DNA from 4 places in the Psychrobacillus psychrodurans genome. Region 1 is predicted to be linked to each of the others. Evidence: riboswitches for the same ligand, from Rfam matches in the RefSeq annotation. Region 1 holds a riboswitch; each other region holds the start of a gene.

Region 1 (2,202 bases):
AGTCGTGTCAAGGTGACGAGGAGTGTCTAGCTCAACAATAATCGTCCTTTCTGTTTTTGCTTTTTCATGGAGAGCCAGTGTGTTAGTCGGCTTGGCGTCTTGAATAATAATCGGCTTTCTGTTTTCAACAACCTTACTCGTAATCGGTGCTAAATGACCAATATGTTTTTTTACTGCTTCGATATGCTTTGGTGTCGTCCCGCAGCAACCTCCTATTAGTCGTACTCCAGCATCCCTAAGATATAACGCCGCTTTTCCAAAATATTCAGCATCGGACTCATAGACAATTCGCCCTTCATCTATATCCAGTAAACTCGCATTTGGATAAGCAGAGAGAAAAGCCTTATTCGGAAGGTTTACTCCTTCAAATGCTTGAATTGTATGATGGGGACCTAGTCGACAGTTGACTCCAACTATGTTCGCCCCAATTGCTTCAAGCTGAAGTAGAGCATCATTAAGTGGTAAGCCATTTTGAAGAATACCGGGCTCATGCATGGATACTTGGGCTATAATTGGTATATCAGTTAAGGTACGAAGATAAGTCACAGTAGTCTTTAATTCTTCCAAGTCATAATAGGTTTCGAGTAATAAACCATCTGGATCTCCCGCTAACAGTTGGATGGCTTGCTGATCAAGTGAATGGATAATCTCATCGAGAGTGGCATCACTTTTCCGAATTCCTCGAATGCCCCCAATCGTACCGAGGACAAATTGGTTGCCCGGTGCAGCAGCTCTTTTAGCAATTTGGATAGCCGCTTCATTTATTTCTTTCAGTTGGTTTTCTAGCCCGTAACGCGCCAATTTAATGGCATTCGCTCCATACGTATTCGTTTGAATAATATCTGCTCCGGCCTCAATATAATCCTGATGTATCTTCTCAATAATTTCCGGCTTTTGAATGTTTAATTCCTCATTGCAATAGTCAATTCCGTACGAATAAAGTAGCGTACCCATTGCCCCATCCGCTGTCAGTATAGACGACTGTAATTTCTCTAATAACCTCATTTGTATCCATCCTCTCCATATAAAAAAGCCTTCCATGAAAAGAAGGCTTTACGAGTATGCTAGATACCACCTTCTCATCTTTCAGACTTTGTAAAGTCTGCTGGATTTAGCACCTGACCAATTAATTGGCTGGTTGCTGAAGCTTCGTAGGGCCAGTCCCTCGGCTTCTCTTGATAAGAATTTCATTATTCAATTTTTTAATTAAACATATCGTACCTTTATTCCACTAAAGCGTCAAGATGTGTTTTGAATTTTCTATACACTTCGCTAAGTGTTTATTTATCCTATTTAAGTGATTTTCTTCTTCATTCTAGCGATTCTTCGCTTCATTCTAGTGATTCTCCACTACATTCTAGCGATTCTCCACTACATTCTAGCGATTCTCCACTACATTCTAGCGATTCTCCACTACATTCTAGCGATTCTCCACTACATTCTAGCGATTCTCCACTACATTCTAGCGATTCTCCACTACATTCTAGCGATTCTCCGCTTCATTCTAGCGATTCTCCACTACATTCTAGTGATTCTCCGCTACATTCTAGCGATTCTCTCTTTTTCTATCTTTTTCAGTATATGCACAGGTTCTTTACCATATCCATTTATACTTAGTGTTTCTGGATGTTCCTATCTTGGTTAAATTCATTGATTGCAAGATTCTGTGCGCGATATATTTTGATTCTAAATGTAGAAAGTCTCTACATTGTTTATTAGTTATAGTATCGCTAATCAGCATAAACCAATCCCTTATGGCCCTTTCATGTCCGAGCTTATCAAAATAACCACAACGAGGACAAGTCCAGCCATTTTTTCTTTTTTCCATTCCATGAAAATTACAGCTTTCACACTGGACACCGCTTCTTAAATTTTCAGGATTAATACCCCAGCGTGTGCACATTGGAAAAGGAATATAAGTTTGTTGACCTACTTTTATTTGATTTTCAAATTTTTTCATTTTTTCAGAATCAAAATATACATTTTCGCGGGGAAGATTACGTAAATATACTGGGATGGTTTGCGGGAGAATAGCACTAAGTTTTTTCGGTGGTTCAATTACTCTCACTTTTGGATTGCTAAGAACAATAACACCGTATATTGGGATTGTCAGCCCATGATTCCCCAGCCATTCTTGTAGTAATTGAATATTTCGCGATAACTGAATTTCTGGGCTTTCAAAAACATCGACTTTACCATTGG
Region 2 (2,202 bases), 1.3 Mb from region 1:
CTTTTTGCATTTAAATCATGCTGCTTCATACGTAGATGAAGTGTTTTTAATCCTCTTATTAACAACCAAGAATCGAAAGGAGAAAGGACAGCACCTGCAGCATTATGGTTGACTTGCAATTGTTCACTTAGCTCAGTACCTTTTGTGACCACCAATCCTGCAAGTACATCGTTATGTCCCCCAATATATTTTGTGCCACTATGGATGACAATATGGGCACCCAATTCAATAGGTCGCTGTAAATAAGGGGTTAAGAATGTATTGTCTACGATTAACAATAGATTATGCTCTTCTGCTATATCCGCAAATAGCTGTATGTCTATTTCCTGCATTAAAGGGTTAGTGGGTGTTTCGATAAATAAGGCTTTTGTATTTTCTGTTATTAATGCTTTTACTTCTTCAGCTGATTCAAATTTTGTATAAGTAGTACGGATATTATATGAATCTGCGTACTGGTTGAATAATCGGTATGTACCACCATACAAATCATCAGGAGCAATTAACTCATCTCCTGACTTAAAAAGAGATAAAACCAATTGTATTGCAGCCATACCAGAACTACAGGCAAAGCCAGCGTCTCCACCTTCTAACTTTGCAATTCCTTCCTCTAAAATAGCTCGTGTCGGGTTCTTAGTTCGTGTGTAGTCGTATCCTGTAGACTGCCCAATCCCATTGTGTTTGTATGCTGTGGAGAGATAAATGGGGGGATTTACCGCCCCGGTTTTTTCATCACTATGATTTCCCAATTGAACTAACTGTGTATCAATACTGTTTTTTGGCATAATTTTTCATCCTTTACAATTAAAATAAAAAAGAGGATTCTCTAATAAGAAGAGAACCCTCAAGTAAATATCGAAGTTTGTCTTCTTATCTTCAAGACGTCATACGTCTATTGGAATTAGCACCATACCTAAGCGTGGCTGGTTGCTGAGACATCTAAGGGCCAATCCCTCCGTCTCTCTGGATAAGAAAAAATATATGAAATTATCAAAATTTTAAATTTAAATAATCTTAACACTTAGTGGCTATTAATACAATACGTTTTTTTGTTTCAAGTTATGACATAAATGTCAGTATTAAAACAATTACTCCGAGTATTAAAGATATCCACCCTACAACTAACTTGTGAGAATAAGCTAAAGCTACCAGTCCTAACAGAACTGCACCAGCACCTAGCCAAAGGGGAGCATAAAAGAAACCAAGTACCCCTAAGACTATACCCAACAAACCAACCCATAATCCTGTAGAAGAATCCAACATCCACACCTCCCATCCTATAATGTAGGAACTCCAAGAAGCAATGTCCCTTTACATATTATATGAAGGGTATGGAGGAGGGGCATAAACAATCTGCAGATTCATTGCAGAGATGGGCTCATAATGCTGGTCTTTTATTAAATAAACAAAATATTAGAATGTAGCTTAAAATTTGTTATAATTACAAACAGACCCGTTGGTATGTTAGGAGGAATAGCTATGGATACTAAATCACTCTTGATTGAAACTGCTACAATTCTTTTTCAGGAAAAAGGTTACAAAACTGTAGGACTCAATGAAATTTTAAAAGCTAGTAATGTTTCAAAGGGTGCTCTTTATCATCACTTTCCAGATGGCAAAGAAGAACTCTTGATAACTTGTTTACACGCTTTAAAAGAAGACATAACCACAGATATTGAAGCTATTTTTAGTAAGCATCTTACAACTAAGGACGCCATAATTTCAACGATTGATACTTTAATAAATAGCTTTGAAAAAAGAGGTACTATTACTGGCTATACATTTAGCAGTATTGTTAGTGAAATGGCAACAATGAGTGAACCAGTTCGCAAAGCGTGCAGTGAGTTATATGAAAATATTGAACGCATCTACTGTGCTAAGCTATTATCCGATGGTTTTTCGGATGAAACAGCTGTCTCTGTATCGTTATTGTTGACTGCTTCGATTGAAGGGGCCATGATGCTTTGTTTAACGAAACAATCTACGAATCCTTTAAAAACAATTGCAGAACTATTACCGAACTTGTTGGAGAAGCTATAAAAAATGGAATTTAAAGCGAAGGTCTTTACTAAACTTTGAGAGGAAGAAAAAAATGCATCAAGAAAACAGACTACCAAGAAATGCAAAGGAAGGCCTATTATTCGGCACAATTATCTCAACACTTACGGTTATATTCATGACCTCCTTAAATATCATTCTCTCTTT
Region 3 (2,202 bases), 670 kb from region 1:
AACGATCTGCAAGGCCAGCAGCAACAATGTTTTTAGCAACATAACGTGCAGCGTAAGCAGCAGAACGGTCAACTTTTGTTGGATCTTTACCAGAGAATGCTCCCCCACCATGACGAGCATAACCACCGTAAGTATCTACAATAATTTTACGTCCTGTTAAGCCAGCATCACCCTGTGGTCCACCAATTACAAAGCGTCCAGTCGGGTTGATAAAGTATTTTGTATTTTCATCTATTAAATTTGTAGGAACAATTGGATTAATTACTACTTCTTTAATATCTTTTTGAATTTGTTCTAAAGTTATTTCTGGATGATGTTGTGTTGAAATAACAATTGTATCGATATGAACAGGATTATTGTTTTCGTCATATTCTACTGTTACTTGAGTTTTTCCGTCTGGACGAAGATAGTCTAAAGTTTCGTCTTTACGAACTTGTGCTAATCGGTGAGATAGTTTATGCGCTAAACTAATAGGTAGCGGCATAAGCTCTGGTGTTTCATTACAAGCATAGCCGAACATTAAACCTTGGTCTCCTGCTCCAATTGCATCAATGTCAGAATCACTCATAGAGCCTTCTCTTGCTTCTAAAGCTTGGTCCACACCTTGCGCGATATCAGCTGATTGTTCGTCAATTGAAGTAAGCACAGCAGAAGTTTCTGCATCAAAGCCATACTTAGCACGTGTATAGCCAATTTCTTTAATAGTAGAACGAACTACTTTAGGGATATCTACGTATGTAGATGTAGTAATTTCTCCAGCAACTAATACTAGTCCTGTCGTCACACTCGTTTCGCAAGCTACACGAGCATTTGGGTCTTCTGCTAAAATTGCATCTAGAATTGCATCAGAGATTTGATCACAGATTTTATCTGGATGCCCTTCTGTTACTGATTCTGATGTAAATAATCGACGTTGCGTCATAGATTATTCCTCCTATATCCCGCGAGATTTCTCTCAAGAATTGATACGGTACTCATTCCCATGTCAAGCCATTCAAAATGTTTCATGCATTTTCATCACATAAGAGTAAATGTAATTGCTGTGAATTGAAGTTAACTTGAAGCCGTTTCGGACTTGGCACACAAGGATAAAGGGCGATGTTAAATAAAAAAACCTCTCACTCACGTAAATACACATGAGGAAAGGTATTAATATCATAAGCACCTTTCACTCTTATCAAATCAAGGAATTTCACCTTGTCTCAGGTTTGGCACCTTTGTAATAATAAAACAATTACAGGTTGCCGGGTTTCATAGGGCCTGACCCCTCCACCAGCTCGGGATAAGAGTATCCGTTCAATTCATCATCATACGTAAATACGTAGCAGAAGTCAACTATTTTTTTGTTTGCATTTTATTCACAAAAGAAAAATATTAACTTCATTAGTATAGACTAATTACTTTAATGTGTTATACTATTTCACATATCTAGAAAAACTTCCTCTTTTTTAGAGGAAATATAAAAAAAGGATGGTATATTCAAGATGAATTCAATCGATACTGTGAGTGAACTGAAAGAATTGTTAGCAGGAAATAACGTTAGCAGCCAATTGTCAGTGCCACAACTTGTGGAAAAAGCTACAACAAGAGGAGAAGCTGTTTTAACTTCTACTGGTGCAGTAAAAGCCGAAACAGGGAAATATACTGGCCGCTCCCCACAAGATAAGTATATAGTAGATGAAGCTATTTCAAAAGACAAAATCGATTGGGGCTCAGTAAACCAACCAATTTCTTCTGACGTTTTTGATGCTCTATATAAAAAAATGATTAACTTCTTAAACAAACAAGACGAAATCTTCGAGTTTAAAGGATATGCAGGGGCAGATAAAGAATCACGTCTAGGTATTCAAGTAATTAACGAATACGCTTGGCATAATCTTTTCGCTCATCAGTTATTTATCCGTCCAACACAGGAAGATCTTGCTACACATACAACAGACTTCACTATTCTTTCTGCTCCTAATTTCAAAGCGGATCCTGCTGTAGATGGTACCCGTACAGAAACGTTTATCATTGTATCCATGGAAAAACGCACTGTGTTAATCGGTGGTACTGAATATGCTGGTGAGATGAAAAAATCAATATTCTCTATTATGAACTATTTGCTTCCAGAACAAGACATTTTACCAATGCACTGCTCTGCAAATGTTGGAGATGACGGGGACGTTGCATTATTCTTTGGTTTATCAGGTACAGGTAAAA
Region 4 (2,202 bases), 1.5 Mb from region 1:
TTTTACAAATTTTTGAATCGTTGGATCATCTTTATTTTCCGCACGAACAACAACAAAGTTTACATAAGGTGAGTTAGAAGACTCTAATAATATAGAATCCTCTTTTGGGCTAATTCCTGCTTCAAGTGCAAAGTTTGTATTAATGGCAGCTGCATCTACTTCACTTAATTGTTTTGGTATTTGAGCAGCTTCTAGTTCAATAAATTCCAAGTTTTTTGGATTTTCTTCAATGTCATAAATACTAGCTGTTTCTCTTTTGTCTTCTTTAATTTTGATGTAGCCATGTTCTTCTAAAATGTATAGTGCACGCGCGCCATTCGTTGGATCATTTGGCAAACCAAAAGTTGCACCGTCTGGTAGATCATCAATTGACTTGTATTTTTCTGAATATACACCCATTGGATTTAAAATTGTTTTTCCTACTGGTACTAAGTCAGTACTGTGATCCTCGTTAAACGTGTCTAGGAAAGGTTCGTGTTGATAGCTATTCGCATCTAAATCACCTTCTGATAATGCAGTGTTAGGTAGAATATAATCAGAGAATACTTTAAGTTCTACTTCTAAACCATCTTTAGCTGCTACTTCTGCAGCTACTTCTACAATTTGTTCATGTGGTCCGGCAGTTACTCCTACTACTATTTTGTCTTCATTGATTGCTTTAGCTTCTGACGCAGCGTCAGACCCACAAGCTGCAAGAGTTCCAGTTAATAATACCGTTGATAATAAAAATCCAATCTTTTTCATTTGTCATTCCTCCGAATAATTATTAAGAACGTTGTATAAATATAAAAAGCCTCTCTTCCAGTAGAAAGAGAGGCGCATACATACGTTTGTCCTCTCTTATCTATCAAAACAAAATGTTTTGCAGGATTTAGCACCTTTCCATATACAAAAAATATATGGATGGTTGCCGAGCTTCATCGGGCCAGTCCCTCAGCTACTCTTGATAAGAGATATCAGCTATTAAGTTTTCCAACAGTTCATAAAATATAATTTACTACATCAAATTATTAAAGTCAACAGACTTTTTTTATAGTTGCATATATCATTCGAATTAGTTTATGTTTAATAACAATAAATAATTATACATAGGGAGTGTGTAAGCGTTGTCAAAAATTAGAGCAAATTATGCTGTAGGGCAGCTAGGGAAGATAGTGAGCGCACGTTTAATTTATGGAACTGATCTGCTGGAAGGGATAGAGGAATTGTGTAAAGTAAATGGAATTCAATCAGCTACAATTCTTAGTTGTTTTGGTAGTTTTCAAAGATGTGGATTTGTGTATTTAGTACCAAATGAAGATTCCCCTATAGGTGTAGGATACAATAATCTTGTGGTGAAAGAGGGGCCAATTGAGTTCTTGCAGGGTACAGGAGTTGTATGCCAAAGAGATGATCAATTTGAAACGCATTTCCACGGTACAATATGTGACCAAAATGGCAAAATTTTTGGTGGTCATTTTATTAAAGGTGAAAATCCTGTTATTACAGTAGACCTAGTGTTGGCAGAAACTGTTGATATGGAGTTTAAGAGACAGTTTGACGAAGAAACTGGAGCTAATCAGTTTTATCCTGTAGAAACAAATAAAGAAAAACCTAATCAGCTAAATAAATGAAAATTGCAGCCCTACATTAAAGGGCTGCAATTTTTTAAAATAAACTAAGCTTTCCAATGCGTGTAATTGCTTCTCTTAATCGATCTTCATCTACTAATAAACCCACGCGAACATACCCTTCGCCGTATCCACCAAACCCATTGCCAGCAGCAACTGCTACATCGGCTTCGTTCAAAAGTAAATCTGCAAAAGCTTCACTTGTAAAATTATCGGGAACAGGTAACCATGCGAAAAAGGAACCTTTTGGTGCATTCACCTGCCAACCAATACTGTTACAAGATTCAATAAGAGCATTTCGTCTGCCCTCATATAAATCCACTAATTCCTTTACACATTCTTGACTATCATTGAGTGCAACCGTTGCAGCATCCTGTATGGCAGGGAAGAGACTAACAAATAAGTGGTCTTGAATTATATTTATAGCTTCAATAATTTTAGCGTTCCCAACAGCAAAACCAACTCTCCAGCCAGCCATATTATACGTTTTGGACAATGTGTACATTTCAATACCTACGTCTTTTGCACCATCAGCTTGTAAGAAACTAATTGGCTTCTCTCCATCAAAACCTATTCCACCATATGCAAAATC

Evidence for each region. A riboswitch is a leader RNA that binds a small molecule or an ion and turns the genes downstream of it on or off. The one in region 1 is predicted to bind S-adenosylmethionine.
Region 2: another riboswitch for S-adenosylmethionine. It lies ahead of ACQCPR_RS02845 (methionine biosynthesis PLP-dependent protein); the one in region 1 lies ahead of ACQCPR_RS16355 (bifunctional homocysteine S-methyltransferase/methylenetetrahydrofolate reductase).
Region 3: another riboswitch for S-adenosylmethionine. It lies ahead of metK (methionine adenosyltransferase); the one in region 1 lies ahead of ACQCPR_RS16355 (bifunctional homocysteine S-methyltransferase/methylenetetrahydrofolate reductase).
Region 4: another riboswitch for S-adenosylmethionine. It lies ahead of ACQCPR_RS08325 (MetQ/NlpA family ABC transporter substrate-binding protein); the one in region 1 lies ahead of ACQCPR_RS16355 (bifunctional homocysteine S-methyltransferase/methylenetetrahydrofolate reductase).

Annotation. Positions count from the first base shown of each region.
Region 1 covers NZ_CP189791.1:3,318,870-3,321,071, forward strand. The annotation lists gene ACQCPR_RS16355 (bifunctional homocysteine S-methyltransferase/methylenetetrahydrofolate reductase) at 1-1,005, opposite strand, end outside; SAM riboswitch class I at 1,077-1,185, opposite strand; gene ACQCPR_RS16360 (NERD domain-containing protein) at 1,595-2,202, opposite strand, start outside.
Region 2 covers NZ_CP189791.1:577,551-579,752, forward strand. The annotation lists gene ACQCPR_RS02845 (methionine biosynthesis PLP-dependent protein) at 1-782, opposite strand, end outside; SAM riboswitch class I at 865-971, opposite strand; gene ACQCPR_RS02850 (C4-dicarboxylate ABC transporter) at 1,057-1,257, opposite strand; gene ACQCPR_RS02855 (TetR/AcrR family transcriptional regulator) at 1,477-2,037, shown strand; gene ACQCPR_RS02860 (DUF2798 domain-containing protein) at 2,090-2,202, shown strand, end outside.
Region 3 covers NZ_CP189791.1:2,652,062-2,654,263, forward strand. The annotation lists gene metK (methionine adenosyltransferase) at 1-922, opposite strand, end outside; SAM riboswitch class I at 1,172-1,289, opposite strand; gene pckA (phosphoenolpyruvate carboxykinase (ATP)) at 1,485-2,202, shown strand, end outside.
Region 4 covers NZ_CP189791.1:1,769,741-1,771,942, forward strand. The annotation lists gene ACQCPR_RS08325 (MetQ/NlpA family ABC transporter substrate-binding protein) at 1-744, opposite strand, end outside; SAM riboswitch class I at 838-953, opposite strand; gene ACQCPR_RS08330 (PPC domain-containing DNA-binding protein) at 1,107-1,613, shown strand; gene ACQCPR_RS08335 (pyridoxal phosphate-dependent aminotransferase) at 1,648-2,202, opposite strand, start outside.